One region of the Bradyrhizobium sp. URHA0013 genome, then DNA from elsewhere that is predicted to be linked to it. Evidence: predicted binding sites of a transcription regulator. Region 1 holds the regulator's gene; each other region holds the start of a gene.
The links. The regulator LexA, encoded in region 1, represses DNA repair genes until DNA is damaged. The targets are predictions, from matches to a motif close to TGTTCNNNNTGTGTTCNG.
Positions count from the first base shown of each region.

Region 1 (9,906 bases):
CAAGCGCTACGTTCGCGAGAGTCGCCTGCGCGCCACCGGCGGCGATTACCAGAAAGGTCTGGAGTGGCGGACCGTGAAGATGATCAAGGACAAGTTCAAGATCCCGCTGATCCTCAAGGGCATCGCGACGGCAGAGGACGCGCTGATCGCGATCGATCACGGCGTCGAATGGATCTACGTCTCCAACCATGGCGGCCGTCAGCTCGATCACGGTCGCGGCGCCATGCACGTGCTGCCCGAGATCGTTGACGCCGTGAACGGCCGCGCAAAGATCATGGTCGATGGCGGTGTCTGTCGCGGCACCGACATCGTCAAGGCGATCGCAGCGGGCGCCGACCTCGTCGGCATCGGCCGGCTGCAATGCTGGGCGCTGGCGGCGGCCGGCGAAGCCGGCGTGGCGCGCATGCTGGAGCTGCTCGAGGACGAAGTGCTGCGCTGCCTCGGCCTCTTGGGTGCGACCTCGTTCGCCGAGGTCAACAAATCCTGCCTGCACCACGCGACCGCAACCAACGCGCCGAGCGTGTTCAGCGCGTTTCCACTGTTCGACCACGAGCCATATCGATACTGAGTGAAAGGATGCAGGTGACATCGCTCTCTCCCGGCAGCGCGGATGCGCTTCTGTTCGATCTCGGCCGCGTGGTGCTCGATATTGATTTCTCCAAGGCGATCGCCTGTTGGGCGGGACATGCCGGCTGCAAGCCTGAAGCCATCGTCGCGCGCTATGTGCGGGACAGCGAAGCCTATCGGTTGCACGAGATGGGCAAGATCAGCGATGAGGACTATTTCGCCTCACTGCGAGCCTCGCTCGGAATCGGCATTTCGGATGCGCAGTTCCTGGAAGGCTGGAACGCGATCTTCGCCGGCGAAATGCCTGACATCGCCGAGCTGCTGCCGCGGGCAGCGAAGCAGATGCCGCTGTACGCTTTCTCCAACACCAACCGGCCACACGTGGACCATTTCTCAAGGGAATATGCCGACCTCCTCGGCCATTTCCGCGAGCTGTATTTGTCGTCCAGCATCGGCCTGCGCAAACCGGATGCCGAGGCCTTCGACCACGTCGTCGCGGCGATCGGCGTGCCCGCCGGGCGTATCGTGTTCTTCGACGATCTTGCTGAAAACATCGAGGGAGCGCGGGCGCGCGGCTTGACGGCCGTGCATGTGACTTCGCCGCGTGATGTGGGGAACGCATTGAAAGCATTGGGCATCTGACGACGATCTGCCGCCGCGAGACCCCCGGAGATGCGGCCCAACGCGACTAATTTTGAAGAAGTTTAGGAACCCGATCACTTTGTGCATTTTTATACAGAGTTCCCGGAACGGAATACCGTCTTCCGGACTCTAGAGTCCGTTGGGACTTCTACAGACGGATGCATCATCGTGTTGGGCAAAACCTACCTCACCAAGCAGGCCTCTCTTCTTCTTGAATTCGCCAGGACAACTTCAGATTCGGATCTTTCCGCCAAGCTTGTGAGCAAGGCCGCCGACCTGAAATCCCAGGCCGATCCGCTGCCCGACAAGGATCAGGGACCCAAGGCGCCCGACGTAACTCACGGGCAGCCAGGGAGCTGATCGATGCAGGCCGGGGCGCTCGTCGTTCTCGTCTTGCCATGACCATTGTCCTGCCGATCTGGCACGTTCTTCGGATCATGCCGCAACGCGCTTGATCCTGCCTTCCGGAACAATGCGGTGGGATGACTGCACCCGCTCGGCTGTTTTGCCTCTGCGCCCGCGCTCGGCTAGAAGACGTGCGGAACATTCGCCCGAACGTGCCGAGCAGGAGTTTTCGCCGTGGCCTTGATGCCGGTTTCCGACGCGCTTGCCGCGGTGCTGGCGGGTGCAGAGCCGCTGCCGGAGGAAATGATCTCCCTCGACCAGGCCTACCATCGCGTGCTCGCGCGTGACGTCGCGGCGCGGCGCACGCAGCCGCCGCAGGCGATGTCGGCGATGGACGGCTACGCGGTGCGAGCGGCCGATGCCGCGACGATCGATTCGGAGCTCACCATCATCGGCGAAGTCGCGGCGGGCCGACCGTTCGCGGGGATGGTCGGCGCCGGCGAGGCCGTGCGGATCTTCACGGGCGGCGTCGTTCCCGGTGGCGCGGACGCCGTCGTGATCCAGGAGGACACCGTCGCCGCCGGCAAGCGTGTCACGATCAAGGAAGCCGCGATCGCCGGTCGGCACATCCGCCCCGCCGGCGTCGATTTCCGCGAGGGCGACGTGCTCCTGCGCAAGGGAAGCCGTCTCACCGAGCGCGACCTCGCGCTCGCCGCCGGGATGAATCATCCGCACCTTGCCGTTTACGGGCGTCCGAAGGTCGCGATTCTCGCCACCGGCGACGAGTTGGTGATGCCGGGCAGCACGCCCGGCCACGGCCAGATCGTCTATTCCAACGGCTACGCCCTGCACGCGCTCGCCCGCAGCGAAGGCGCCGAGACCATCGACCTCGGTATTGCCGCCGACACGCTGGAGGCCACCACCGCCGGCATCCGCCGCGCCCGTGAGAGCGGCGCCGACATCCTGATCACGACCGGAGGCGCATCGGTCGGCGACCACGATCTGGTCCAGCAGGCACTGCGGGACGAAGGCATCGCGATGGCGTTCTGGAAGATCGCGATGCGGCCAGGCAAGCCGATGATGCACGGGCGGCTCGGCGCAATGGGCGTGATCGGTCTGCCGGGCAATCCCGTGTCGTCCTACGTGTGCGCTTTCCTGTTCATGGTGCCGCTGATTCGTGCCCTGTCGGGCCGTTCAGTGCTTCACCATCGCCGTGAGCGCGCCGTGCTCGGCCGCGATGTCAGCGCCAACGACCAGCGCGAGGACTATCTGCGCGCGCATCTGGAGGAGCGTGACGATGGCACACGCGTCGTTCTTCCCGTCAATCATCAGGACTCTTCGCTGCTTGCGAATCTCGCTGCAGCACAGGTACTTCTCGTGCGCGCACCGTTCGCGCCGAAGGCCGAAGCCGGCACGGCTTGCGAAGTGTTGCGGCTCCCTGTCTGAGCGCCCCGGCAATGCGCGTTCCGCCAACTTTGCTCTGTTCACGGTAAATTAAGCAGTTGCGGAACATGTATCGAACATATAGTGTCCGTTCATGATTTGTTTCGAGCATGTAGCGGCATATTGCCGAATTCAGCGTCTCGGAATCGGACGACATCAACCGGGGGACTTTGGTCGAGATGTTAACGCGCAAACAATACGAGCTTCTGCGGTTCATCAGTGAACGTCTGAAGGAAAGCGGCGTACCGCCCTCCTTCGACGAGATGAAGGATGCGCTCGACCTGCGCTCGAAGTCGGGCATCCATCGCCTGATCACGGCGCTCGAGGAGCGTGGCTTCATCCGACGCCTGCCCAACCGCGCTCGTGCGATTGAAGTCATCAAGCTGCCGGAGCTCCAGGCAGCCGCCGGCAGCCGCCGCGGCTTCACGCCGAGCGTCATCGAGGGCAATCTCGGCAAGGTGCGTGCGAGCTCCAGCCTGCCCGCGGACGACGGCGAACGTCCCGTCGCGGTGCCGGTGATGGGCCGCATCGCGGCCGGCACGCCGATCGAGGCGTTGCAGACCCGCAGCCATACTATCAGCGTACCGCCTGACATGCTCGGCTCGGGCGAGCATTACGCGCTCGAAGTGCGCGGTGATTCCATGGTCGAGGCCGGCATCCTTGACGGCGACATGGCGCTGATTCAGCGCAACGAGAGCGCCGATACCGGCGACATCGTGGTGGCGCTGATCGACGACGAGGAAGCGACGCTGAAGCGCTTCCGCCGTCGCGGCGCCTCGATCGCGCTCGAGCCCGCCAACGCGGCCTATGAGGTCCGCATCCTGCCGCCCAACCGGGTGAAGATTCAGGGCAAGCTGATCGGGCTTTACCGGAAGTACTGATACCGGGAGTACTTGATACCGGGAGTGCTTGGCGCCGCGCGCGCTTCCGATCGGCATCGCCGGTCAGGGATTGGAGCGGATCATCGTCCGCTCCGGCTGGGTAGTCTTTCTGGTTCTGCACAGACTATCTGGCCCGTCCTTCGGCGCTGGCTCCTCGCGACGCCCACGAAGCGGAACTGGTTCGCGGCGCAAGTGTTCGAGGAAACAGCGGCCAGCGATCAAGCTCGACCGTTGCAGTCAAGCCGGCGATATTCGCGCACGCGCCTCCCGAATGCATCGCAACTCGCTTTGTTCCTATTGAATTCGGGAAAGATAATGTGATCGCGGCTCGCGGAAACCAGCCGCAGATTTGCCCACAACCAAGCAGAGCGTTCATGCTTCAACTCTGATAGAGGCCTGCGCCTCGATTAAGAGACGCGGGTTGCTATCCCAGCATGAGGAGCACCCGATGTGTGACTACAGCCTGCATGCCGTCGCGTCGCGCCCCGCCGAAGTCGGCGAGACGATCGTCACGACAAGCTTCCGCGGCACCTCGACGCGCGGCTTCGCCTCGGCAGCCGATCCGTCTGTTGCCGTCTGCCTGCTGCCGGGAACGGAGCTCGCCTTCGCCGACGACGTTCGCTACGACAATCGCTGGATCTGGACGCGCACCATCAATTCCCGCGTGGGCAAGTTCGGCAAGATCGATCCGCACGTTCCCGACCGCCATCACGACGCGATCGAATTCCCCGACGGCAAATATGTGCTGGTGACGCAGCTCGTCGAAGGCCAGCGCGCGACCGTGCTGCAACTGCCTGTGACCCAGCCGGTGACGGAGCGCGAGCACAAGGCGCAGGTCATCGTCGACAGGCAGCCGACCGTCACGCGCCTGCCGATCGGCTGACGCAGCCGGCTACGAGGTCGGAGGTCAAGATTGAATCGCCATCGCCGGCCGTGGCCGGCGAGATGGCGCGGTTTGCGCCCAGTGAATCCGAGCAGATGCACCAATCCACTGCATTGCTCCGCACCGTCAGATCAATCGTCGGCCTGCAAGTCGGTCTCCGCCGGCGTTGCGTCCTTGATGCGGGGCGCGATCGCCTTGGGCGCAAGGCTGCCGTCGAAATCACCCTCGCCTGCGCCGGCTGGCAACCAGGGGCGGCTCGCGCCTCTCGCCCTCACCGCCTGAACCGCAAAGCCGTCACCACGCTGCATTAGCGCCAGCGCGCTCTGGCTGGCGAGCCGCTGCCGATCGACCACCATCGCCGCGCAATCGGGCGGCGCGGGACGTGCCGTCACCACCAGCGCGGCCCGACTGCAATCGTCCGCGAGAGCGTCGACGCGCAGTGCCAGCGCGACCAACCTCCCGTCGGCCAGTGGCGTCACGCAGCCCGATTCGTCACAGGACACGCCATCGGCCAGCGAGGCTCTGCCGGCATCGCGCGGATCGGCGTCGGCAGCGAGCCATTCCTTGAGCAAAAAGCTGTCCTTGCTCGTTCTGATCAGGTGCAGATATCCGTCCCTGCCCCGCACCGCGACGCTGGCGCCATCCCCGGCAATCAGGATGTCGGGCTGCCGCGCCGACAGTCCCCAGAGGATCGCTGCCAGCAGGACCAGGGCGCCGGACCAGCGTAGCGGCGTGCGCAACAAGCCTAGCACAATGATTCCCAGGCTCGCCGCGATCAGCGGCGTGATCCCGAACGCCGGGATGCGGCCGACCGCGCCCGGTAAGGCCGCGACCCAGCGCGAGACCGCGACCATCCACTCGATGCCGATCCCCATCAGCCACCAGAACACGCTGTCCAGCCCGAACGGCGCAGCAAGCAGCCCCAACAATCCCGCCGGCATCACCAGCGCCGAGACCACCGGCATCGCGCCGAGATTGGCAAGCACGCCAAACGGCGTGACACGGTGGAAATGGAAAGCGGCGTAGGGCGTGGTCGCAAGTCCCGCAATCAGCGAGGCCATGAACAGCATCGCGATCTCGCGGCCACCCCACATCGCAATGCGCGCGGTCGCCGAATGGTCCGGCGAGGCAAACAAATTGGGCATGCCGATCTGCACCAGCGCCACCAGCCCGAGCGTTGCTGCAAACGACATCTGGAAGCTCGGATGCACCAGTGCTTCCGGCGCGACCGCCAGCACGATCAGCGCGGCGACAGCAAGCGTGCGAAAGGTGATGGCGCGGCGATCGACCATCACCGCGATCAGCACCACCGCCGTCATGAAGAACGATCTTTGCGTTGCGACCTCCGCGCCCGACAGCAGCAGGTAGAACGCAGCAGCGACCAGCGCGGCGGCCGCCGACCATTTCTTGATGGCGAAGCCGGCCGCAAGTCCCGGGATCAGAGCGAGCAGCGCGCGCACCGCGAAGAACACGACACCGGCAACGACGGCCATGTGATAGCCGGAAATCGAGAGCACGTGGCCGAGACCGGAGATGAACATCGCATCGTTGACGGGCGTGGTGATCGCATCGCGCCGCCCGGTAAGCAGCGCGGTCGCGATCGCCCGGTTGTCGCCGTCGAGCGTCGCCCGGATGCGGGCATCGATCGCATCGCGCAGGCCTTGCATGAAGGCCGCATAACGCAGCCGCAAGCCGGCGGTCTCAGGCGGCGGCGCCACCGTGATTGCGCCCATCGCGAAGCCGGAGGCGCCGATGCCCTGGAAGAACATGTCACGCGAAAAGTCGTAGCTGCCGGGCCGCACCGGCGCGAGCGGCGGCATCAACCGTGCCTTCAGCTGAACGAAGCTACCGACCTCCGGCGCGGTGCCTTTGCGGACCGACAGGCGCACGCGCTCAAGCCTGACGTCGCTGCGTTGCGCCTCCATCGCAGTGACGCGCAGCACGAAACGATCGGTACGCTCGCGGATGTCGCGAGCCTCGACAAAGCCCGACAACGACACCGAATAGAGCGCCTTTGCCAGCACCGGGTGGGCGATGCGCGCCGTCTTCCAGGTCGCGACGGCAAAGCCGGCCGCGACCGCCGCGATCATGATGGCTGGGGCGAACAGCCGGCTCCGCCGCAACAGAGCCGCGCCAAGCAGGAGTGCGATGGCGGTCGTGGCAACGACCCACAGTACTGGCTCGTGATCGGCAGAGAAATAAAGCGCGATGCCGCAGCCAAACGCTACGGGCACCCACGGCAACAGCCGCCCGGCGCCAGCCTCGGCGCGTAGCCATGCGCGGAGGGTCTCGGCCAGCGATGTCCAGAGGTCGAGGCCTGCAGGCGCGAGGCCGCCCGCGGACGCGGTGCGGCCCGCGGGCCACGTCCCTGCGATCCCCTGCGACCGTACCGGCCGGCCCGGCTCCGCCATTTCGTGCACTCGATGATACGCAACGAAGTCAGAAGCTACCGGAACGTGCAGGCGGGCGGATAGCGGTACGGATCAGGAACGAAAGGTTGCGATCGCTACTTTTCCTCTTCCATCGTCACAGCGACATCGGCCTTGGCCGACAGCCGGACCTTGTTGCCCTCGATATCGGCGACGAGGCCCTTGTCGATGAAGTGATGATGCCCCTTGTGGCTGCCCTCGCCGCTGTCCTTCTTGGTCAGCTTGATGCGATTGCCTTCGACCTTGTCGACGGTGCCGATGTGGACGCCGTCGGCGCCGATGACTTCCATATGCTCTGCGATGTTCTGCATGGTGGGTTCCTTATTGGGCCCACCCCAACGCGCGAGGTGCATGTTCGTTCTCTCACGAGGATGACGAAGTCGTGTGCTCCACTGGTCAGATCAGCGGCGCCTGCGAAGAAGCATGGTGATTGACGATCTTCCAGTCGCCGTCCTCGCGAATGATGACCCAGCTCATCTTGACCGAGAGATCGGGGCGTTCGCCGGCGAGATCGAACGAGATGCTCGCGGCCATATTGATCAGATCAGGACCTGCCTGCGCCGCCTTCACCTCGGAAAATAACGCGCTCGGCTTGCGCCAGCGTGGCAGGCCGTTGAAATAGTCTGCGACGCCGTCCCTGCCCCGGTAGAGCTTTGGGTTGGAGCCGAAGAAGAACGCATTCCTCGCATAGAGCGATGAGAGCGCGGCCGCATCGAGCGTGGCGAAGCCGGCGCGCCATTTCGCGATGATGGCGGAAACGATGGCGTCGGCTTCGTTGCTCATTGTGGTCTCGCAGCTCTTTTCAGCCTTTGGCAACTTCCTTCGCGAACGTGTCGCGCAGGCCGATGGTCCTGGAAAATACCGGTCTGTCGGGCGTCGAGTCCTTGTCGCGCACGAAATAGCCCTGGCGCTCGAACTGCATCGGCTCGGTCGAATTGCTTTCCGCGACTGATGCTTCGATCCGAGCGTCAGCCAAAATCTCGAGCGACTGCGGATTGAGGTCCGCAGCGAAGTTCGAGGCGTCCGGGCTCGGATTGGCAAACAGCTGGTTGTAGATGCGGATTTCCGCGGGCACGGATGTTGCCGCCGACAGCCAGTGCATGGTGGCCTTGACCTTGCGGCCATCGGGCGCGTTACCGCCCTTGGTCGCGGGATCGTAGGTGCAGCGCAGCTCCACCACCTCGCCGGCATCGTTCTTGATGACGCCGGTGCACTTGACGAAATAGGCGTAGCGCAGCCGCACCTCGTTGCCCGGCGACAGACGGAAGAACTTTTTCGGCGGGTTCTCCATGAAGTCGTCCTGCTCGATATAGAGCTCGCGGCCGAACGTGATCTTCCGGGTGCCGGCAGAGGGATCGTCAGGATGGTTGATCGCCTCGAGCTCCTCGGTCTGCCCTTCCGGATAGTTCTCGATCACGACCTTGAGCGGCTTCAGCACCGCCATCCGCCGCTGCGACGTGCGGTTGAGCTCCTCACGGATGCAGAACTCGAGCATGCCGACGTCGACAACGCTGTTGGCCTTCGCCACGCCGATGCGCTTGACGAATTCGCGAAGGGCGGCCGGCGGTACGCCGCGGCGGCGCATCCCCGCCATGGTCGGCATGCGCGGATCGTCCCAGCCCGCGACATGGCCCTCGCGGACGAGCTGGGTCAGCACGCGCTTGGACAGCAGCGTGTAGGTCAGGTTCAGCCGCGCGAATTCGTACTGGTGCGGCTTCGAGGGCACCGGCAGCTTCTCGATGAACCAGTCATAGAGCGGCCGATGGTCCTCGAACTCCAGCGTGCAGATCGAGTGCGTGATGCCTTCGATCGCGTCCGACTGGCCGTGGGCATAGTCGTAGCTCGGATAGATGCTCCACTTGGTCCCGGTGCGCGGATGGTGCGCATGCAGGATGCGGTACAGCACGGGGTCGCGCAGATTGATGTTGCCCGCAGCCATGTCGATCTTGGCCCGCAGCACGCGCGCGCCGTTCGGGAATTCGCCCGCCTTCATGCGACGGAACAGGTCGAGGTTTTCATCCACGGTGCGATCGCGGAAGGGCGAGTTCTTGCCGGGCTCGGTCAGCGTGCCGCGCGCAAGACGGATCTCCTCCTGGGTCTGGTCGTCGACATAGGCAAGCCCGTCTCGGATCAGCCGCTCCGCCCATTCATAGAGGCGATCGAAATAGTCCGAAGCGAAGAACAGGTTCTTGCCCCAGTCGAAGCCGAGCCAGCGCACGTCGGCCTGGATGGAATCGATATATTCCTGCTCTTCCTTGACCGGATTGGTGTCGTCGAAGCGCAGATGGCAGCGGCCCGGAAATTCCTGGGCAATGCCGAAATTAAGCGCGATCGACTTGGCGTGGCCGATATGGAGATAGCCGTTCGGCTCCGGCGGGAACCGGGTCACGATCTCCTTGTATTTGGCCTGGTCGAGGTCGGCCTGGATGATGTCACGAATGAAATCGCGCCCAACCTCGTTCGCCACCGGTTCTGTCATTACGAAAATCCTGTAGGGAAATCAGCGGCCCTTCTGCCAAATTCCCTTGGCTGAGCCAAGGGCTTAAGCAAGGTCTCAAGCAACCCTTGGCGGTCCGCTGCCGGGCTTTAGTTATGCTCCGGTCCTGTTATATACCACCGCCTCCAATGCATAGGCCCTGCCAAGAATGACCTCTCCCGTCGTCACCCGCTTTGCTCCCTCGCCGACCGGCTTCCTCCATATCGGGGGCGCGCGCAC
Region 1 covers NZ_JADK01000007.1:302,593-312,498, forward strand. Annotated here, with positions in the region: gene N551_RS0111620 (alpha-hydroxy acid oxidase) at 1-568, shown strand, start outside; gene N551_RS0111625 (HAD family phosphatase) at 577-1,209, shown strand; gene N551_RS0111630 (hypothetical protein) at 1,378-1,569, shown strand; gene glp (gephyrin-like molybdotransferase Glp) at 1,789-3,000, shown strand; gene lexA (transcriptional repressor LexA) at 3,177-3,878, shown strand; gene N551_RS0111645 (hypothetical protein) at 4,327-4,761, shown strand; gene N551_RS0111650 (ComEC/Rec2 family competence protein) at 4,893-7,172, opposite strand; gene N551_RS0111655 (DUF2171 domain-containing protein) at 7,268-7,501, opposite strand; gene N551_RS0111660 (SgcJ/EcaC family oxidoreductase) at 7,587-7,973, opposite strand; gene N551_RS0111665 (glutamine--tRNA ligase/YqeY domain fusion protein) at 7,993-9,669, opposite strand; gene gltX (glutamate--tRNA ligase) at 9,836-9,906, shown strand, end outside.

Region 2 (9,906 bases), on a different contig from region 1:
GACGGGGCGAATCGCGGGAGTCAGCGGAATCGCGGCGCGGCTGTTTCCGCCTTACGAGGATCGGCAATTCGCCGGCCGGCTCGCCTTCGTCGCGGGCCTCGTCATCGCGCCCGTCCTGGTGCGCCTTGTCACCGGAAGCCTGCCGGCGCAAACGATCGCCGCCGGAACGCCGCTTCTGATTGTCGCGGGACTGCTCACCGGTTTTGGCGCGGTGTGGGGTAGCGGTTGCACCTCCGGCCACGGCGTCTGTGGCTTGTCGCGGTTGTCGGTGCGATCGGTGGTCGCGACCATGACCTTCATGGCGGCCGGCATGGCGACCGTCTTCGTGATGCGGCACTGGAGCTGACCGCGATGACAATCCTCATTCAATTCGGGATCGGTGTGGTCTTTGGCCTTGGCCTCATCGTCTCAGGTATGTCGAACCCGGCAAAGGTCCTCAATTTCCTGGACGTTGGCGGCATCCCGGCAGGAACGTGGGATGCAAGCCTCGCTTTCGTGATGGCCGGTGCGATCGCGGTGACCTTCATCGGCTTCGGCCGCGTCTTGAAACTGGCGCGGCCTGCCTTCGCCGATCGCTTCCATGTCCCAACGCGAAAAGATATCGATCGGAGAATTCTCGCCGGTCCCGCCATCTTCGGTATCGGCTGGGGCCTTGTAGGCTTTTGTCCAGGCCCGGCGTTGACCGCGCTCGGATTTGGCTCGGCGTCCGCATTCATCTTCGTCGCCGCGATGTGTGCTGGCATGGTGCTCGCCCGCTTCATCGCGCAGCTTCCGTCGGCAACACGTGTCGTCACGCCGGCAGATCCGCTCGAAACCTGACATGGACAGGACCGGGCGAGTTGTCTCGTCCGGTCCTGCCTGTCATGGCTTCATCGACTACCAGCGATCGCCGACACCGACGCCAACACTGACGCCGGGCGCGCGGATGCCGACGCCGCCGCGCGGACCATCGTCCCAGTCACGATAGGTGCGGCGCTCGTAGTAACGGTCGCGCGGCATGGTCGCGTAGGAGTCGCGCACGATCACGCGCGAGCCGCCGCGGGTGCGATAGCAATTGCCGGAATCGTCGCAGACCAGCCGCACTTCCTGGACGAGATCGGGGCTGGTGTACTCGCTGGTCGTGTAGACGTCGGCGGCCTTCGCGCCGCTCACCGCTGCCAAGGCTCCGACGCCAGCCAGCAATGCAATCGTGAATGTCCTCATCATGTCCTCCTCGAAACTGCCCTCGGCGGTAACAAGAAGGGGAGGCGGCGATCGTTCCGGCAGAACTACAGGTTTTTCCCGGAACCGGATCGCTTGTCGGTGTGATTTGTTCCTAGATCGGTTCGTAGCTTTCCGATCCGCAGATGTCGTCCGCTTCGGCGCGGCGGCGATCGATTACCTTTCCGCCCGATATGGTCACGATGTAGGTCTGTGGGCCGAGCGGCGAGCCGGTCGCCGAGGTGAGCTGGGCGCGGACGCAAGCTGTCCAGCCCGGTCCCCGCACCTCACGATGAGGCGTGGCGACATGCACCTCACGCGGATAGGACGTGCTGAGGAAGACGAATTCGATCTGCTCGCGCACGACGCGCTTGACGTCAGGGGGCGCTTCGGGCGGAGGCTGCTCGGCCTCCTTCATGCGCATGAACTCGGGCACCGGTGCGCGGCTGTCCGCAAAGCCGCAGGCCCCGAGCGCGAGCGCGCTGGCCAGCAGCGCGGCATGAATAATGATCCGCAACATCCGTGAAGGTCCCCTGCGGGCCAAAATAGGCACGAATGCGATCCGACGAAGACCCGGCCGATCAAGATTTGCTGAAGCCAGCATTTCCCGAAGCCAAGATTTCCTCAGGCCCTTGGAGCCAGCAGCATTGGCTATTCCATAATTGCCGGCTAGTTTGTGCGCCAGACGAGGGGGATTGCGTCCATGAGGGTTTTGGTCATAGCGGCCGCGGTGCTGGCGCTGGCGGTTGCCTCCGCGCAGGCGCAGATGGGCGGCGGCAGGCGTCAGCCTAACGAGGGCAGCCAGAAGGCGGACAACAAGCCCAAGGTCGACGAGAAGGCCTACAAGGCCGCACTCGAACGCATTCCCGAGTCCAAGGAGAAGTACGATCCGTGGAGCGGGGCGCGTCCGCCTGAACCTGCCAAGAAGCCGAAATAGGTGAGGCGGGCGCTGGCGACCCGCTCCTGCTATTTGGCCGCTCTCATCACGCTCCTCGCATCGTCACCGCAGCCAAGCATTGGGCGGCAAACGGCTGGCCCATAGCGAGCCTGCTGGCCAGGCGAGGTTACGTCGTCGTGCTCGACCGCGACACCGGCAAGCTCATGTGAGTCTGCGCGAGCCGCCGCCGTCGCATCAAGCAATCATCATCGTGTTGTGGATGTGATGCGAATGATCATTCACACCGTATGCACTACTGTACGAAAGCGACGCCGATGCGCCTCTCGCTGCGCCAGACGGGGCGGCATTTGCGCACGAAATTGTCGCGCGCGATCGCGAGCGTGAACGATTGCGGCACTGCGACGAGGGTATCGAGGTCGATTGCGGCGCCGTTCGCCGACATGTTTCGCACCGTGCACGTGATGCCGCAATTTTCAAAGGCGATCGTTCCACCCTTGAAAACACGGTAACGCTGCGCTGCACGCTTCTCGATCATCCGCGTTAATCCATAATGTTATTTGTGAAGTAGTGCATAGAAATTACGTTGAACTAAACTCAATACTGGCGCTACTTGCACAGCGCTTCAGATTTCGTTTACGACGTCGAAGCGGAAGTCACTCCGCGGATTTTCCCCCAAGCCGTTCCTTTGTGGCGCTACGCGCCGATGGAGATATTGATGAAGACCACGCTTTCGCTTCTGTTCGCCGCAGCGCTCTCGCTGTCGTCCATGCCCGCCCACGCCACCAAGCTCGATCTCGCGACCATGAGCTGCAAACAGTTCCTGGAGAGCGGCGACGACACCATCAAGATGGTGCTGACCTGGATGGACGGCTGGTACAAGGGAGATGAAGAGAACGCGATCATCGACACCGACGTGTTCGTCGAGAACGCCAAGCAGTTCGGCAGCTATTGCGGAAAGAATCCGAACGTCAGCATCGTCACGGCGGCTGACGAAGTGCTCGGCAAGTGACCTCTCCCGCGTGACGGCGCGACGCGCGATCGCGTTTCCTGCCTCGACATGACGCTATCGAGAGCCGCGGTGCGCTGTGCGCCCACGCGGCTTTCTTCTTTGATGCTCACCCCGGCAGCATCGCGAACGCGCTCGACACCATCGCCACCGGCTTGTTGTCGGTGGCCGAGAGCAGCGTGACCCGGCCAAAGCTCATGGTGGGCCCGAGTCGCACCACGCGGGCGTCGGCCAGCACGTCCGACGAGGAGACTGCGCGCATGAAATGCGTGGTCTGGTCGACCGTCGTCATCGGACGATAGCCGCGGTTGGCGGCGAGGTTCGCAATCACCATGGCGGTATCGGCGAGCGCCATCAGCGCCTGGCCGCAGACCACGCCGCCGTTGCGGCACAGGCGCTCCGAGAACGGCATGCGCAAGAGCGCTGCCGGCTGCCAGTCCGGCACGTCCGGCGGCGGCAGGTGCTCGATGCGCTCGACCGACAGGTTGAGATCCTGGACCCAGGGCGCAAAGACCTCGCCGAGGATGCGTCTGGCTTCAGTGATGCCGAACTCGGCTTCTGGCTGCGATGGCATTGCTGTCGTTTCCTCCGTGTTGCCGGATGTTCGGCATTCCGAGCGGACCGGCGCGGCAAAGTCACCCGGACTGCCGCGGGTCCCGTCGGCTTGAAAATGCCTGACTTCGCCCGGTATGATGCCACGGAGTGGGTATGGGTGGGTGATGTTGCGTCGGTATGTCCTCGTGTTTTGTCTGGCCGGGCTCGGACTGTTGCTGAACGGGTGCACCAAGTGCGGCCCGATCTGGGACGACTGGCTCCACGCGCCGAAATCGTGCAAATCGGACCGGCTCTAGCGGGCCGAGCGGCCCCTGCGGTTGTGCCAGGGGTGACAAGGCGCGGGCGACCCGCGCCGCCATGGATGATCAAGGAGTCGATGATGAAGCTTTTCCGTATGGCCGCGGTGCTGGCTGTTCTGGCGGGACCGACCGTGCTGGCGGGACCGGCCTCTGCGCAAATGCCCAATCTCAATTTGCTGCAGGACGGTCCGGGCAAGACCCCTGAGGAGAAGGCCGCGGAAGCCGAGCGTGACAAGGCCTACAAGGAAACGCTGAAGAAGATTCCGGATTCCAAGGCCTCCAACGATCCCTGGGGCGGCATGCGCTCCGACCCGCCGAAGCAGGCGGCGGCGCCAAAGGCGTCGGCCGCGACCGGTGCGCCGAAGAAGAAGTCCGGCACGACTGCCAATTGACCTTCTGTCCGATCGGAGGCGGCTGATGCCTCCGGCCGGGACTCCATTTCGGCCGGCCCGCTTCCTACATTGCGCGAGAGCGTATTGCGTAAAGGAGGCGGGACATGGCCGATCGTCCGCGAGATCTCGCCGAGCGGATGGCGCGCCGGCGCAAGATGGGCGGCAAGCCCGGCGCGAGGGCCGGCGACGGCTATCTGCGCGAAACCTTCACGCTGCCACGCGCGGCGGCACGGGAGAGGGCGCAGGCCTTCTTCACCCGCTACCCCAAGGCCGGCTATATGAGCGCGGTCGAGACCTGGCGCGAGCTGCCCGGCGGCGACATCGAATTCACGATGCGGCGGCTGCCCAGCGCGGATTAGGCTTGGCCCCTATTCGAAGGTTTCCGATGTGATGCGGATCCGGAACACGGGCTCTTTGGCCTCGTCCAGCAGCTCCATATTCCATTCGGAATTTTCCTGGAGCTTGCGGGCGATGCCGGCAGCCATGTCGGCGCAGACGCTGGTCATCTCCTTCCAGGCCAGATCGCGATCGGCAAATTCCGACGCCTGGTCGGCACAGCCGGAATAGCTGCCGTTCCGGATTCGAAAGAAGTAGAGCGGCATGGTTCGCACCGATCGCGCCTGATGGCTCCGTCCCCACGGCCATAATCGCGGGCAGTCCAATCCCAAACCGTCGCCAGATCAATTCCGGTCGGCTACGGAATAGCCCCATGGGCGCCGCTGCGTCCTATAGGCCATGACGGCTGCGGCGCGCCGGGGCGCGCCAGCCCGCCGCCGATCTCGGCCCTGCCGTTTAGGCCTGCCGCTCAGGCGGTTTTGCGCCCGATCGCCTTCAGCTCCCGATCGATGCGCAGCTGCACCCGCCGGATCGCCAACAGATCGATCTTGGTCTCGGTTCGGCCGGTCTTGATCTGCTCGCCGATCCGGAACTGCCACTGCCAGATGCCGGGAAGTGCCGTCTTGGCGACGGTGAACTCGACGCCCCTGTGATTCATGGCCTTCTCCCACGATTCACTTCCATCACTGAGAACATGCTGGGCGGCATAATATTCCAGGGAAAGCCAAATCTGTCGGTAAGCCCCGGATAGCTCACGGCTATCTCGCAGACGCAGGCGCGCCGAAACATTCGAAATCGGATGTCGAAAGACGCCGGCCACGCGCGGCGGCGCGAGACCTCATGCCCGTGGTTCTCCGACCAAGAACAGAGTTCCTGGGATGGGTAAGGGCACCTTCCGGAACGCGGCGGCATATGCCTTGCTTGGCCCGATGACGGTCAACAACATGGGCGCGTCATGCCGGGCATTCCCCGCCGCTATTCTCATTTCGTGTTCGGAATCATCCAGTCCGGACTGACCTCGCTGATCGCCGCGGGCATCGCCAGCTTTCCGGCAGGGAACGCACTGGACTTCCTCGCGCACTGGATGGTGTCGTGGCTGATCGCATGGGCGGCGATGCTGCCGATCGTGCTGCTCGCGGCGCCGGCGATCCGCGCCTTCTCGCTGCGGCTGACGCAGGAGGAGGGCGGTTCGCAAACCGGCCGGCCGGCATGGAAATCGGCATCAAAATCGGAATGAAATCGGAATGAAAAACCCCGCTTGGAAGAACCAAGCGGGGAAAGGTTATTGGAGGCTGAGGTGCTGGGCTGCAACACCATAGCCAGGCGAACCTAGCCGGCTCAGCTTACGACAGCCTGACAAGGCTGCGGTGGCAGCGAAAGCCTGAGCGCGGCGGGCCGCAGACTGGCCCCGCACCGGTCCCAATTTCGACATCCGTTCGCACAACTCAGGACACAACCGCAGGCGAGATTTCGCAGCGACGGTGCTGCCATGGGGGAAACGTGGCGCACCGGCAACGGGGTGGCATCATGGACAACGTAGAGCGGTCATTCGCCGCCGCGACGGCGGCTGGCTTCGTAGTGCTTGTGATCGGCATCGGGTTGCTGGTTCTGCTGTAGGCGGTGTTGGGTGCCGGGAGACGGCTCTGGGCGTGGAAAGGCCCATGCGCGCCTTTCAAAAACACGAAAACAACCCCATGCACAGTAGCCCGCCGGAAAATTCTCTCGTTCAATTAATGGTTTACTGGTAGTAATTAGATACCATATCGACTCGGACTCGCCTCCACGGCCATCCGAATCCCGATTCCCGTGCCGATCTTTTTGAGATCAATGGCGCCGCTCCGGCCTCGTCGCTGGCGCGTTGCCGCTGGCGAACACCGCCGCCGCCTGCCCAGCCAGCCGGCCTGTCAGCTCCTAAGCCCTCGTCCCCGCGGCCTTAGTGAACCTTGATCGCGTCCAGCGGCAGATGGAGTTCGGCGGCACGCTCTTCGCGATCCTTCTTGCGGAACTCGTTTTCCTTGCGCTCGAACTTGCTCAGTTCCTCCCGCGCGGCCTCCAGCAGCGGAGTGCGCCGGCTCGTATCGTGATGCGTATTTTCCGTCATGATTGGAAGTCCCAGAGTTGCAGTCTCATCCAAGAGAAGGCCGCAGATCGCGAAAGGTTCGGTGCCGCAGGATTACGGAATTCTGACGGCGTGCGGGTCATCGGTCTTTGATGCGCGTCAGCCAGAGCGTGCAAATTCCCAAAAGAACATATTGCGAACCTAGAACAAATAGGGTACATTGCTTTTATCGCCGCGCCGCCTCGCCAATCGTTTGTCCCTCACGCGAATCCTCGTCATAAGGAGCACGACCCGATGTCCACCACTGCCCTGCGTATCGTCGAAGGATCCTCCATGGACAAGAGTAAAGCTCTCGCCGCCGCGCTCTCCCAGATCGAGCGGCAGTTCGGCAAGGGCTCGGTGATGAAGCTGGGCAAGAACGACCGTTCGATGGATGTCGAGGCGATCTCGTCGGGCTCGTTGGGGCTCGATATCGCGCTCGGGATCGGCGGCCTGCCGAAGGGGCGCGTCGTGGAGATCTACGGGCCGGAATCCTCGGGCAAGACCACGCTGGCGCTGCACACGGTTGCGGAAGGGCAGAAGAAGGGCGGCATCTGCGCCTTCATCGACGCCGAGCACGCGCTCGACCCGGTCTATGCGCGCAAGCTGGGCGTCAACATCGACGAGCTCCTGATCTCCCAGCCGGACACCGGCGAGCAGGCGCTGGAAATCTGCGACACGCTGGTGCGCTCCGGCGCGGTCGACGTGCTGGTGATCGATTCGGTCGCGGCCCTGGTGCCGAAAGCCGAGCTCGAGGGCGAGATGGGCGACGCGCTGCCGGGCCTGCAGGCCCGTCTGATGAGCCAGGCGCTGCGCAAGCTGACGGCGTCCATCAACAAGTCCAATACCATGGTGATCTTCATCAACCAGATCCGCATGAAGATCGGTGTGATGTACGGCTCGCCGGAGACCACCACCGGCGGCAACGCGCTGAAATTCTACGCCTCCATCCGTCTCGACATCCGCCGCATCGGCGCTATCAAGGAGCGCGACGAAGTGGTCGGCAACACCACCCGCGTCAAGGTCGTGAAGAACAAGCTGGCGCCGCCCTTCAAGCAGGTCGAGTTCGACATCATGTACGGCGAGGGCGTCTCCAAGATGGGCGAGATCCTCGATCTCGGCGTCAAGGCCGGCATCGTCGAGAAATCCGGCGCCTGGTTCTCCTATGACAGCCAGCGCCTCGGCCAGGGCCGCGAGAATTCGAAGGCGTTCCTGAAGGCCAACCCCGACATCACCGCCAAGATCGAGACCTCGATCCGCCAGAACTCCGGCCTGATCGCCGAGCAGATTCTCGCCGGCAGCCCCGAGCGTGACGCCGACGGCGAGGAGCCGGCGGACGAGTAAGCTTCAACAGTAAAGTTTTTCGCGAGGAGCGGGCGCTGAGGACGTTGAGTTGCCGACGTCGTCAGTGCCCGTTTCGTTTTGCCTGGAGTATTTAGGCGATGAAGCGTGCGTTTCTGACGAGTTCGTCCGGCTTCGACCTCATGCGCTCGGGCCTTGCCGAAATGGTCATCCCCTTCACGTTCCGCTTTGTCGATGGGCCTCCGCCTCTTAACGAACTTGCAGTCTATGTCCCCGCCCGCTCGGGGGGAGCGGGTCCGGGGACGCACTGGTCGGACTTCGTTGGACGCCGGCCGTCGGCTGCCGAAGACCGCAGACATCTTTCGCTGGTCGAGTTCTGCCAATCCTACGACCTGGTCGAATTGTGGTTCGATCGGACCCCAAATGATCAGCTCCAGCTGATCTGGCTGCTCGAATATCTCCGCTCCCACCCAGAGACCGTGGCCAAGTCAAAGCTCCGACTGATTGCCTTCGATCTCATCTCACAGGAGGCGGCGAACATTAGTAAGTCGCTGTCCTACATTCCGGCTGTCGACATCACCTCGGATGAACTCGCAACGGCAAGGAAGGCTTGGCTGGCCTACGCCGCGCCGACGCCCGAGGCCTGTGTCGGCCTCGTTGACAACGATCTGAGTGCCCTGCCGATGCTGAAGCCGGCCTTGATCGACTTGCTGGCGGAGCTTCCGTCAACGGGGCTCGGCGCGACGGAAATGCGATTCCTCGAACTCATTGCACGGGGTTACGAACGGACGAATGCATTGTTCCATCTGCGTAGTCTTCGCCGTACGCGTGTTTTTAGCGAGTTTGAGCTGGGGTGGTTGCTGCACGGACTTGCGCTAGGTCCGAGACCCGCGATTGCCGGACTCGACGATGAACTGCGGAATATCCGCCGAGAGAATCTGAGGGACCGTGATGAGGCTTATCTGCGGAGCAGATTGTCGATAACGGAGTTTGGGAGGTCGGTGCTGGCGGGCAGGGAAGATTTCAGCCGCCACAATCCAATCGATCGCTGGTGGGGCGGCACGCGGCTGACCAACGATCGGCTGTGGCGCTACGGCCCTTCTTTGACGAAGCCTTGAGGCCACCGGCATGATGCGGCTCATTGTGACAACGGACTCGTCCACGGCCGGCGCGATCCAACGCGCCGGCCTTGCTGATCTCGTGATTGCGATCGAGCGCCGGCTGGTCTGGGGACCGTTGCCGTCCGATGTCGAGCTCGATGCGTTTTTTGCGCCACGCACCAAGCAGCCACATGGCCTTCATTGGCTGGATGATACGCCGCCGCTGGCGTCTCGAAGGATCGGGTGCGAAGGATCGCGGATTGATCGAATTGTTCGCTGAATGCGACTCCGTCGAATTGTGGATGGAGTCAGAGCCGAATGCGCAATTGATTCTGCTCCGGTTGCTCGACTACTGCTGGCGCGAGAAATCGGCGGTTCCCAAGCTCGTCATGCGTCAGCTGGACATCTCCGTTGGCGGCGCCGATGCCGAGCGACTTGCAGCGCTCAACCCGCCGACCGTCAAGCCCACGAAAGATCACCTTGATCTGACCGGCCGTGCGTGGCGCGCCTATCGCGCGCCGACGCCGCAGGACTGGTTTGATCTCCTCAAGGCGGATTTAGGCCTGCTGCCGCAACTCGGTCAGTGTGTGGCGGACCTCCTCGACGAGCTTCCGAGTGTCGCCATCGGTCTTGGAGCGACTGAAACGCGAATGCTGGAGTTGATCGCACCGGGCGACGTGCATCCCTTTGACGTTTTCCCGGGTGAGCAGAAACGCAATG
Region 2 covers NZ_JADK01000009.1:49,546-59,451, forward strand. Annotated here, with positions in the region: gene N551_RS0115025 (YeeE/YedE family protein) at 1-346, shown strand, start outside; gene N551_RS0115030 (DUF6691 family protein) at 352-819, shown strand; gene N551_RS0115035 (hypothetical protein) at 877-1,206, opposite strand; gene N551_RS0115040 (hypothetical protein) at 1,316-1,720, opposite strand; gene N551_RS0115045 (hypothetical protein) at 1,904-2,137, shown strand; gene N551_RS0115050 (PilZ domain-containing protein) at 2,391-2,633, opposite strand; gene N551_RS0115055 (HdeA/HdeB family chaperone) at 2,814-3,107, shown strand; gene N551_RS0115060 (PaaI family thioesterase) at 3,214-3,678, opposite strand; gene N551_RS0115070 (hypothetical protein) at 4,039-4,350, shown strand; gene N551_RS0115075 (hypothetical protein) at 4,455-4,709, shown strand; gene N551_RS0115080 (hypothetical protein) at 4,719-4,952, opposite strand; gene N551_RS0115085 (hypothetical protein) at 5,156-5,344, opposite strand; gene N551_RS0115090 (DUF2798 domain-containing protein) at 5,642-5,923, shown strand; gene N551_RS37960 (hypothetical protein) at 6,620-6,787, opposite strand; gene recA (recombinase RecA) at 7,040-8,128, shown strand; gene N551_RS35510 (hypothetical protein) at 8,227-9,204, shown strand; gene N551_RS35515 (hypothetical protein) at 9,333-9,906, shown strand, end outside.
Region 2: a site for LexA is predicted at 6,948-6,965, ahead of recA (recombinase RecA). Genes of this name have one in related genera too.

Region 3 (9,906 bases), on a different contig from region 1:
TCTAGCGCGCCGCGGGCGCAGCAAATCTTTTGCACAACCGCCATCGCCCTGACGCAAATAAGGGCAATAAGCTCTGTGTGAATGCGAGGGAGGGTCTCATGGATAACGTACGTCGTTACCGCGCGCTGGCGTCCCTCTGTCGTCAGCAGGCCGCCTACCGGCCGCTCCAGAGTTGGGAACTGCTCGGCCAGGCCGAACATTTCGAATATCTCGCCGAAGTCGAACTCAAGGCGCATTTCGACGCATGCAATGCGCAAGACGGCGAGGAGGGCGTCGAGGCCACGCCGTGGGAGAGGCCCGCCGCGGCGTGACGGTCCAACTTGTTCGAACATGACCTGAGCTTGCCGAGGCCGGCACCGCTCAAGGACGCGGTTATCAGCCCGAACGACGAGGCTTGCGACCGGCCCGTCCTGGATCAGCCCTCGATTAATGCGACATCAGCGTGGGGACGGTCATGGCTTCCAACATGGCGCGGGTGACGCCGCCGAGGAACCGCTCCTGCAATCGCGAATGGCCGTAGCCGCCCATGACCAGAAGATCGAGGCGCTCATCGGCTGCAAGCGACAGCATGGTCGGCTGAATGTCAGAGCGCGCGGCCGACAGGTTGACGGTGCGGGTCGACAGTCCGCGCCGGCCGAGGTGCCTTGCCAGATTGCGCGTCGAGACCTCGTCGGGAACCATGTCTGTTTCGTTGATCGCAATAATCACGATTTCCTCGGCGCGGGCCAGGAATGGTGCGGCGTCGCGCATGGCGCGCGCGGCGAGGCGGCTGCCGTCCCAGCAGATGCCGATCCGTTTCGCCTTGAACGCTCCATGGAAAGTGTAGGGCAGGAAAAGCACCGGGCCGCCCGCCTGGAACAGGATCTCGCGGGGCACATCGTTGCCGAGTGAGGCTTGCGCCGGGTCTGGCTGGAGCACGATGCTGAGATCGTGCAGCCGCGCCATCTCGCCGAGCAACCCGACCGCATCCCCCGGCATCGCCCCGAGCGGGTGGCATGTGTAGGAAATGCCGGCGTTCATCGCTTCGTTCTTGAATACCGCGAGCGCCGCCTCGGCCCGCTCCACTGCGCTCTCGCGCTCCATCTCGAACACCGCCGCCACTGCGGCGCCGCCCTCCATGATATAGGCCGCGCTGGTTGCCACATAGCCAACCGCGACTGCATCGAGATGGGCGTTGAGGCCCGCCGCGAGCGAGATCGAGCCGTCGATCACCGGGCGCACCGGGCGCTCGGTAGGGATGTGGACGAGAATGTCTTTGTACATGACGCGCCTCCGACGGACATCGTCCGGTGGCTGCAGTCTTTCACGGTGCGCAGGGGCCGCGTTGAGCTGCATCAAACGTGCAGCCTCGAGTTTTGGACCTTCGCCGGCCCCGGCTACTTTGCCAAGATTTAACCGCGCGGACGGGACGCTGTAAGGTGGCGACCGCCATGTTGGGTGCAAGGCGACTTACCCAACATGGACATATCGACATGAGCGATCACGTCAATTCCGACACCACAACGTCCCGCAAGGTCCTGAGGCCACGCCGGCTCGCGCTGCTCGGCACCGTGGCCGCGCTTGGCGTGGCCGTGCTGGCGACTGCACCCGGCTCTTCGCCGTTCAGCGCGAGCTCCTTCATCGCGCCCGCCCAGGCCGCGGAGCCCGCCGCGACACCGCCGGGCTTCGGCGAGCTCGTCAGCAAGGTCAAACCCGCCGTCATCTCGGTGCGGGTCAGGATCGACCAGGACAACGACAAGAGCGCGATGCTGCAACAGAACCGGATGGATTCGGACGAGGCGACGCCGTTCGACCAGTTCTCACGGCAATTCGGCTTCCGCGGGCCGGGTGGCATGGAGGGCATGCCGCGCCAGCACCGCCAGATGATCACGGGTGAGGGCTCCGGCTTCTTCATCTCCGCCGACGGCTATGCCGTGACCAACAACCACGTCGTCGATCACGCCGAGTCGGTGCAAGTGACGATGGACGACGGAACGATCTACAGCGCGAAAGTGGTCGGCACCGATCCGAAGACCGATCTCGCGCTGATCAAGGTCGAGGGTAAGAAGGATTTTCCGTTCGTCAAATTCTCGGACCAGAAGCCGCGTATCGGCGACTGGGTCGTCGCGGTCGGCAATCCCTTCGGCCTCGGCGGCACCGTGACCGCCGGCATCGTCTCGGCCAGCGGCCGCGACATCGGCAACGGTCCCTATGACGACTTCATCCAGATCGACGCGCCGATTAACAAGGGCAATTCCGGCGGCCCGGCCTTCGACATGAACGGCAACGTGATCGGCGTGAACACCGCGATCTTCTCGCCCTCCGGTGGCTCTGTCGGCATCGGCTTCGACATTCCGGCCTCGACTGCAAAGCTCGTCGTCGCACAGTTGAAGGACAAGGGCGCGGTCACTCGCGGCTGGCTCGGCGTGCAGGTGCAGCCGGTGACATCGGATATCGCCGACAGCCTCGGCCTCAAGGAGGCGCGCGGCGCGATCGTCGACAATCCGCAGGACGGCAGCCCGGCGGCGAAGGCGGGCATCGAGGCGGGCGACGTCATCACCGCCGTCAACGGCACCGCGATCAAGGATTCCCGCGATCTCGCCCGCACCATCGCCACCCTGGCGCCGGGCACGTCTGTGAAGCTCGACGTCGTCCACAAGGGCGACAGCAAGACGGTGACACTGGCGCTCGGCGAGTTGCCGAACGAGCGGCAGGCCAGAGCCGACGAGGGCAAGTCGCAGCCGGATGCCGGCATGCCGCCGCGTCTCGGGCTCGGCCTGGCTCCGGCCGGCGACGTGCAGGGCGCCGGCCAGAAGGGCGTCGTCGTCACTGAAGTCGATCCGCAAGGGCCGGCCGCGCAACGCGGCATCCAGACCGGCGACGTCATCCTCAATGTGGGCGGCAAGGCTGTCGCCAATATCGGCGACGTCCGTTCGGAGCTGGCGCAGGCGAAATCGTCCGGCAAGCGCAGCGTGCTGCTGCAGGTCAGAAGCGCACAGGCGACCCGGTTCGTCGCGGTGCCGCTCGCATAAGGCGAACGTCGATCGGCGCCACTCCAAAAAGGCGGCCCACGGGCCGCCTTTCCTGTTCGCCTTCAGGATTCCGGATGTCCGCCGATAACATTCTCGTTAACGGCAGTGAGGATGACCCGGTTCGTCCGAAAAAGCCGTGTTCGCTCATCACAATTCCGGGTCAGGTAGGGACTCGGCGGCAATGAAGCCGCCGGCAAGCGTGGAACTTCGAACTGCCGCCGCTGAGCTGGACCGGTCGGCAATTCGTATTGATCGGTGCCGACATGGATCGATTGAAGCTCTCGCTGAGGACTGCGCTGCTCGTGGCGCCATTCGTGCTGTGGGGCGGAATCGCTCTCGGGCGTGACGACGGCCGCTACGCGGACTCTCCCCTCAAGCCATGGTTCGACGGTCTGCGCAGCCACCTCGGTCCGTGCTGCTCAGATGCGGATGGGTTTGCCGTCGCCGATCCCGATTGGGACTCGCACAATGGACATTATCGCGTGCGGCTCGACGGCGAGTGGGTCGACGTCCCGGACGAAGCCGTGATCACCGAGCCGAACCGGGCCGGCCGCACCATGGTGTGGCCGGTGAAGACCGCGTTCGGCGTTTCGATCCGCTGCTTCATGCCGGGCAGCATGATCTGACGGAGGTCAGCGCGACCGTTTGGAGGATTTGCGCTTCGACGTCTTCTTCGAAGTCTTTCTCGAAGTCTTCTTGGATGTTTTCCGAGATGTCTTCTTTGACGTCTTCTTGGACGTCTTTCGCTTCGCGGCTTTCTTCGGGACCTTCTTGCCCTTCTTGCGCGCTTTCGACAGGCCGATCGCGATTGCCTGCTTGCGGCTCTTCACGCGTCCGCCTCGACCGCCCGGTCCGCTTTTCGCGGTACCCTTCTTGTAGCGCTTCATCTCGCCTTCGACGTCGCTGCCGGAGCTGCGCGAGTAGCGGCGCTTCTTTGCCTTGCGTGCCATGCATGTTCTCCCTTGGCCTGGGAAAACAATCCGAGACAGGCATGGTTCCGAAAGCGCGCATGCACGTCCCGGATACGCGGCTTAGTCTAGAACGAATCCGCCAGCTCGATCTCGGCTTCCAGCACCTGAATGCGCCGTGCTGCCTCGCTGGAGGACAGATCCCGCGCATATTGCGCTGGCTGATACGCCTCTTCGCTCAGCCGTTTCAGCCGGAGGCCCTGCGCCCGCGTCATCTGCTCGGTGAGGAAAGTCTTGGCGGTGAGGAGAGTCTTGGCGTCGTATTTACCCTGAACCTGCATGTCGCTTCTCCCTTCTGAAATCGTGACTTGACTATATGTTCTTATTTTGTTCTAACAAGTCATGGACAACAGAATTAATGAAATTCGACGTAAAATCAGCGCCTTGAGGCTGGAAATGGCCGATATCGAGGCGGCCGTACGCGAACTCGTCGAGCGCGATCGGGACTGCACAGAGAAGGCCCTGGCGCAGATGGATCTGCGCCGGAAAATCAATCTGCTGATCGGCGAATGGAAGGCTGCAGGTGGCGGCGATGTCCTGCCGAATGTCCGCGATAGGATGCGCCTTCGTTCCGCGAAGACATCAGGTAGTCCTCTGCGCGTGATCGCGCGCCGCTGAGAGCTTTGGGAGCGCACGGTGGAGGAAGACCCGGATGCGTACCGGATTCTAAAGCTGCGCGCCGAGATTCTCGAACTGGGCTCTGCCATCCGGCAGCTGCAACGCGAGGGGCTTGATGACGCCGCGGCCCAGCTCTTGATCGCGCGCAAGCGTACACGACTCGACCATCTGGTGAAGTCAGATCCTGCAGGCGTTCATCCTGTTATCCTGAGAAGCCATCGTAGCTGAAGCCTGCACGCAACGCGGCCCGAGAAAAAGTTTGTTCGAGCACCATAAGCAAAAAGGCCCCGCGATCGCGGGGCCTCTATGAGTTGGACGAACAAAACCTACTTGGTGTTGCCCATGCCGCCCTTGTTGTTCGTCATGGTGCCGCCCTGGTCGGAGCCGGGACCGGAGCCGCCCTGACCGGAGGGATCAGCACCCTTGGAGGACTTGGTGTTGGCGCCTGTGGTGGTTTGCGACGATGACATCGAGGATCCGTGTTTTGCCTTGTGCGACTTGGCCTGCACCGCGAACGGTGCGGCGGCGAGGCCGGTGGCCAACATCACGGCAAGAGCGAGCTTGGTGGTCTTCATGTGCGGGAACTCCCTGAGTTGAATTGACGCAGGCAGCCAACTGCTATTCGTCGCAGGAGTTCCGAACAAAGAAGTTCCGGTAAATCTTGCATCCTTCAAGATTGCTTGTCCTCTGCGAGGATGAATACGACGCCGGTGAGTGTCGCCCCGATCGCGAACGTCGTCACCAATGTGAGGGCGAAAACGACAACGGCCTGGCTTCCGCCGTGACTCAGCAAATTGGCGACGGCTGGATTGGACAGCACGAGCAAGAGGCTGAAAGCGAGCCCTAAGGCTGCGCCCATCATGGCGTGCGTCATCAGCTTGACGAGCCCGCTCGGAGAGATCAGGTCCGACGACTTTTTCGTGCGCATGGAACTCTATCCCGATCTCGCAAGCAACGCCTGCGACACGCGCCGGTTCCACCCGCATGAAGGAATCGTTATCGCCCGCTTCATCCGATGTTCATGCCGAGTGGGCGAGAATGACCGCGCAACACGGGAACATTCGATATGGGTAAGGTGGTCTTTCTCTATCGCTCTCTGGCTTATCGCAACGCCGCCGCGGACATCCTCCGCAAAGCGCGCAAGCTGCCCCGCGGCGCGGAGCGAAGCGCGGCGTGCCGCTATGCCAAGGCTCTGCGCGATCTCGCCCAAACGGAAGCCTGGCTCGAAGGACGGGTCGCGCGCGAGCCGCAAACGACGCAGCGCAGGAAGAGTGCGGCCTCCGCTTAACCGGACGCGCGCTGCAATTCGGCGGAGCTGGCGGCTTCGAAGTTGCCGGGCGCGGTCGTCGCGGCAGTCTTGCGGACCAGCGGCACCTCGAGCCGGCACAACAGACCCTCGGCGCGCCAATCGAATCGCGCCTGCCCGCCGAGCTGGGACTCGACGCTCGCAAGCAGGCTCCGCGTACCAAAGCCGCGGGATTTCGGCGTCATGACGAGCGGGCCGCCGGACTCCTCCCAGGTCAGCGTGAGCAGCTCATCCTCGACCTGCCAACCGATCGCGAGCCGTCCCGTCCGCGTCGAGAGCGCGCCATACTTCGCCGAGTTGGTGAAAAGCTCATGCAGGGCCAGCGCCAGCGTCTGGGCGGTTGCCGGCAGCAACTGAACTTCGGACCCCGCCAATTTGATCTGGCCGCCGAGGGAATAGGGCGCAAGCTCCTCGTCGATCAGCTTCGAGAGTTCGGCACCCTGCCAGCTCGACAGCGACAGGATCGTATGCACGCGCGCCAGTGCATTGATGCGTCCCTCGACGGCGCTGACATAGGCTTTGACTTCGTCGGCGCGGGTGAGGCGCACGATCGATTGCGCCAGCGCAAGCGCATTCTTGGCGCGATGATCGACTTCCCGCGCCAGGAGAGTCTGCCGTTCCTCGGCGCGCTTGCGTTCGGTGATGTCCACCGTCACGCCGCTGACGCGCATCACCCGACCGCTCTCGTCAACCGTGGCGGCGGCCGTGCCGACACACCAGCGCACATCGCCGTCGGGCCGCACGATGCGGAACTCCGTTTCATAGGAGCGTGTGCCCTTGTTGAATTCGGCGATCGCCTTGCGCAACCGATCGACGTCGTCCGGATGCAACAGCGCCTGAACGTTGGCCGGATTCACCTCGAAGCTCTCCGGGCCAACACCAAAGATGCGGTATTGCCCCTCGTCCCACATCCAGTCGCCGGTGATCCAGTCCCAGTCCCACGAACCCATCTTGCCGGCGGCGATCGCCATGCTGCGCCGCTCTTCGCTCTCGCGGAGCTTTGCGGTGGAATTCTCCAGCTCGGCGGTGCGTGCACGCACGCGGTCCTCGAGATCCTGGTTCAGCCGTTCGAGTTCGCGCGTCTTGCGATAGAGCTCTGCAAACACCTTGACCTTGGCGCGCAGCACCTCCGGCACGACCGGCACCGGGACGTAGTCGACAGCGCCCATCTCGTAGCCGCGCAGGCGGTCGATATCGCTGACTTGAATGGCCGAGATGAAGATCATTGCGGTCTTCTGGAAGCGCGGGTGCTCGCGGATCATCGCGGCGAGCTCGAAGCCGTCGAGCTCGGGCATGCAGACGTCGACCAGGATCACCGCGATCTCGGTCTTGAGCAGCACCTCCAGAGCCTCGCGACCGGACGAGGCGATCACGAGGTTCTGGCCGAGATCCTTCAGGATCACCTCATAGGCGAGCAGCTTGGCCGGCTGGTCGTCGACGAGGAGGATGTTGACCTTTTCGTGGTCCATACGGGCATCCAACTCAGCGGTGCAGCCACATGCGGATTGCAAGCAGCAATTGATCGGTGTTGACGGGTTTGGCGAGGTAGTCGGACGCGCCGGCCTCGAGACATTTCTCGCGGTCGCCTTTCATGGCCTTGGCCGTCAACGCAATGATCGGAAGACGGGCGAAGGTCGGATTTTCACGAATGACGCCGATGGTTTGATAGCCATCCATCTGCGGCATCATGATGTCCATCAGCACGATGGCGATCTCCGGATTGGATTCAACCAGGGCCACCGCCTCGTTGCCGGTCGTGGCCGTCAGCACCTTCATGCCGCGTCGTTCCAGCACGCTCGACAGCGCGAAAATGTTGCGGGCGTCGTCGTCGACGAGCAGGGCGGTCTTGCCGATCAGGTCTTCGTCGGAACTGTTCAGCTTCTCGAGCATGCGCTGCTTCTCGACCGGCAACTCCGTGATCACGCGGTGCAGGAACAGCGCGGTCTCGTCAAGAAGGCGCTCCGGCGATTCCACACCCTTAACCACGATGCTTCGCGCCATGGTGTGGAGCTCCGCATCTTCCTCGGCCGACAACTCGCGGCCGGTGAAAACGACGACCGGGACATTCGACAGCGCCTCGTCGTTGCGGATCTGGTCCAGCACCTCGAAGCCGGTCATGTCGGGCAGGCGCAGGTCGAGCACGACGCAATCACAGGGGTTCTCACGCAGCATCGAGAGCGCGTCGGCACCGGTGCCGGTCGTCACGATCTCGATGTCGTCGTGGTGCAGGAGCTCGCGGATCGAGAGCTGCTCGGCCTCGTTGTCCTCGACGATCAGCAGCCGCTTGCGCCGCGGCCGCGCATATTCCTTGATCTGCGTCAGCGCGGCCGCGACGCCCTCGGTCGTCGTCGGCTTGTTGACGAAGGAGAAGGCGCCGCGCGCCAGCGCATGCTGGCGGTCCTCGTCGAGCGTGATGATCTGCACGGGGATGTGGCGGGTCAGCGGATTGTGCTTGAGCTGGCTCAGCACGGTCCAGCCGAGCATATCAGGCAGGAATACGTCGAGGGAGACGGCCCGCGGCTGGTACTGCTTTGCAAGCTCCAGCGCCTCCGCGCCGCGGGCGGCGACCAGCACCTTGAAGCCCTTATCGCGCGCGAGATCGACCAGCACACGCGCGTAATGCGGGTCGTCCTCGACGATCAGGAGGATGCTGTCGCCTGGTTCGAGGTTGAGCCGGTCGTCGGGAAGCTGCTCGATCACGCGCTGCGGTTCGGCTGTAGCCGGCTGCAGCGCGGGCGGCTGGCTGTGTTGCTGGGGCGCCGCGCGGGGCGCGAGCGTCGGGCCGGAATATTTCAGCGGCAGGTAAAGCGTGAAGCACGAGCCCTTGCCCGGCAAGCTGCGCAGGTGGATCTCGCCGCCGAGCAGGCTTGCGAGCTCGCGACTGATCGCAAGGCCGAGGCCGGTGCCGCCATATTTGCGGCTGGTGCCGGCATCCGCTTGCTGGAACGCCTCGAAGATCAGCTTCTGCTTCTCCACGGGAATGCCGATGCCGGTGTCCGACACTTCGAATGCGATCACGGCCGGCGCCGAGTTCAGCACGGGATGATCCGTGCCCCAGCCGCCGACCGCTGCGGCGACCTTCAGGCGCACTTCGCCTTCCGCGGTGAACTTGAAGGCGTTGGAGAGCAGGTTCTTCAAAACCTGCTGCAGGCGCTTGGAGTCGGTGACGAGGCTGCGCGCGAGATTCGGATCGACGTCGATCTTGAACGAAAGGTTGCGGTTCTCCGCCTCGTGACGGAACGGCCGCCCGACCGTTTCGAGCAGGTTCGCGGTCAGGATTTCCTCGGCGTCGACCGTCACCGTACCGGACTCGATCTTGGAGAGATCGAGAATGTCGCTGATGAGATTGAGCAGGTCGGTGCCGGCGCCGTGGATGGTGCGGGCGAATTCGACCTGCTTGCCGGTAAGATTGCCGTCCGGATTGTCGGTGAGCTGCTGGCCGAGGATCAGGATCGAGTTCAGCGGCGTGCGCAGCTCGTGGCTCATATTGGCCAGGAACTCGGACTTGTACTTCGAGGTCAGCGCGAGCTCGGTCGCCTTTTCCTCCAGTGCGCGGCGGGCCTGCTCGATCTCCTGGTTCTTGCGCTCGACTTCGACGTTGCGCTCGGCGAGTTGCTGCGCCTTCTGTTCGAGCTGATCGTTGGTCTGCTGCAATTCGCGCTGCTGGGTCTGGAGCTCGCCAGCGAGCTGCTGCGACTGCTTGAGCAGGCCTTCGGTCTGCATCGTCGCCTCGATCGAGTTGAGCACGATGCCGATCGAGTCCGTGAGCTGCTCCAGGAAGGTCATCTGTGAGGTCGTGAAGGAGGTCAGCGAGGCGAGCTCGATGACCGCCTTGACCTGGCCTTCGAACAGCACCGGCAGCACCACGAGGTTCTTCGGCGCGACGCGAAGCAATGCCGAATTGATCGGCACCACGTCGGGCGGAATGTCCGCAATCACGCGCGGGCGCCGGTCGAGCGCGCATTGGCCGATCAGGCCGTCGCCTAATGGCAGCACGCGCGGA
Region 3 covers NZ_KI912426.1:245,845-255,750, forward strand. Annotated here, with positions in the region: gene N551_RS37340 (hypothetical protein) at 99-311, shown strand; gene N551_RS0121765 (universal stress protein) at 427-1,263, opposite strand; gene N551_RS0121770 (Do family serine endopeptidase) at 1,473-3,011, shown strand; gene N551_RS0121775 (hypothetical protein) at 3,275-3,637, shown strand; gene N551_RS0121780 (DUF6496 domain-containing protein) at 3,644-3,961, opposite strand; gene N551_RS0121785 (DUF3072 domain-containing protein) at 4,048-4,260, opposite strand; gene N551_RS0121790 (hypothetical protein) at 4,376-4,597, shown strand; gene N551_RS37345 (hypothetical protein) at 4,616-4,825, shown strand; gene N551_RS0121800 (hypothetical protein) at 4,924-5,172, opposite strand; gene N551_RS0121805 (hypothetical protein) at 5,268-5,525, opposite strand; gene N551_RS0121810 (hypothetical protein) at 5,664-5,885, shown strand; gene N551_RS0121815 (HWE histidine kinase domain-containing protein) at 5,882-7,372, opposite strand; gene N551_RS0121820 (HAMP domain-containing protein) at 7,386-9,906, opposite strand, start outside.
Region 3: a site for LexA is predicted at 4,297-4,314, ahead of N551_RS0121785 (DUF3072 domain-containing protein). Genes of this name have one in related genera too.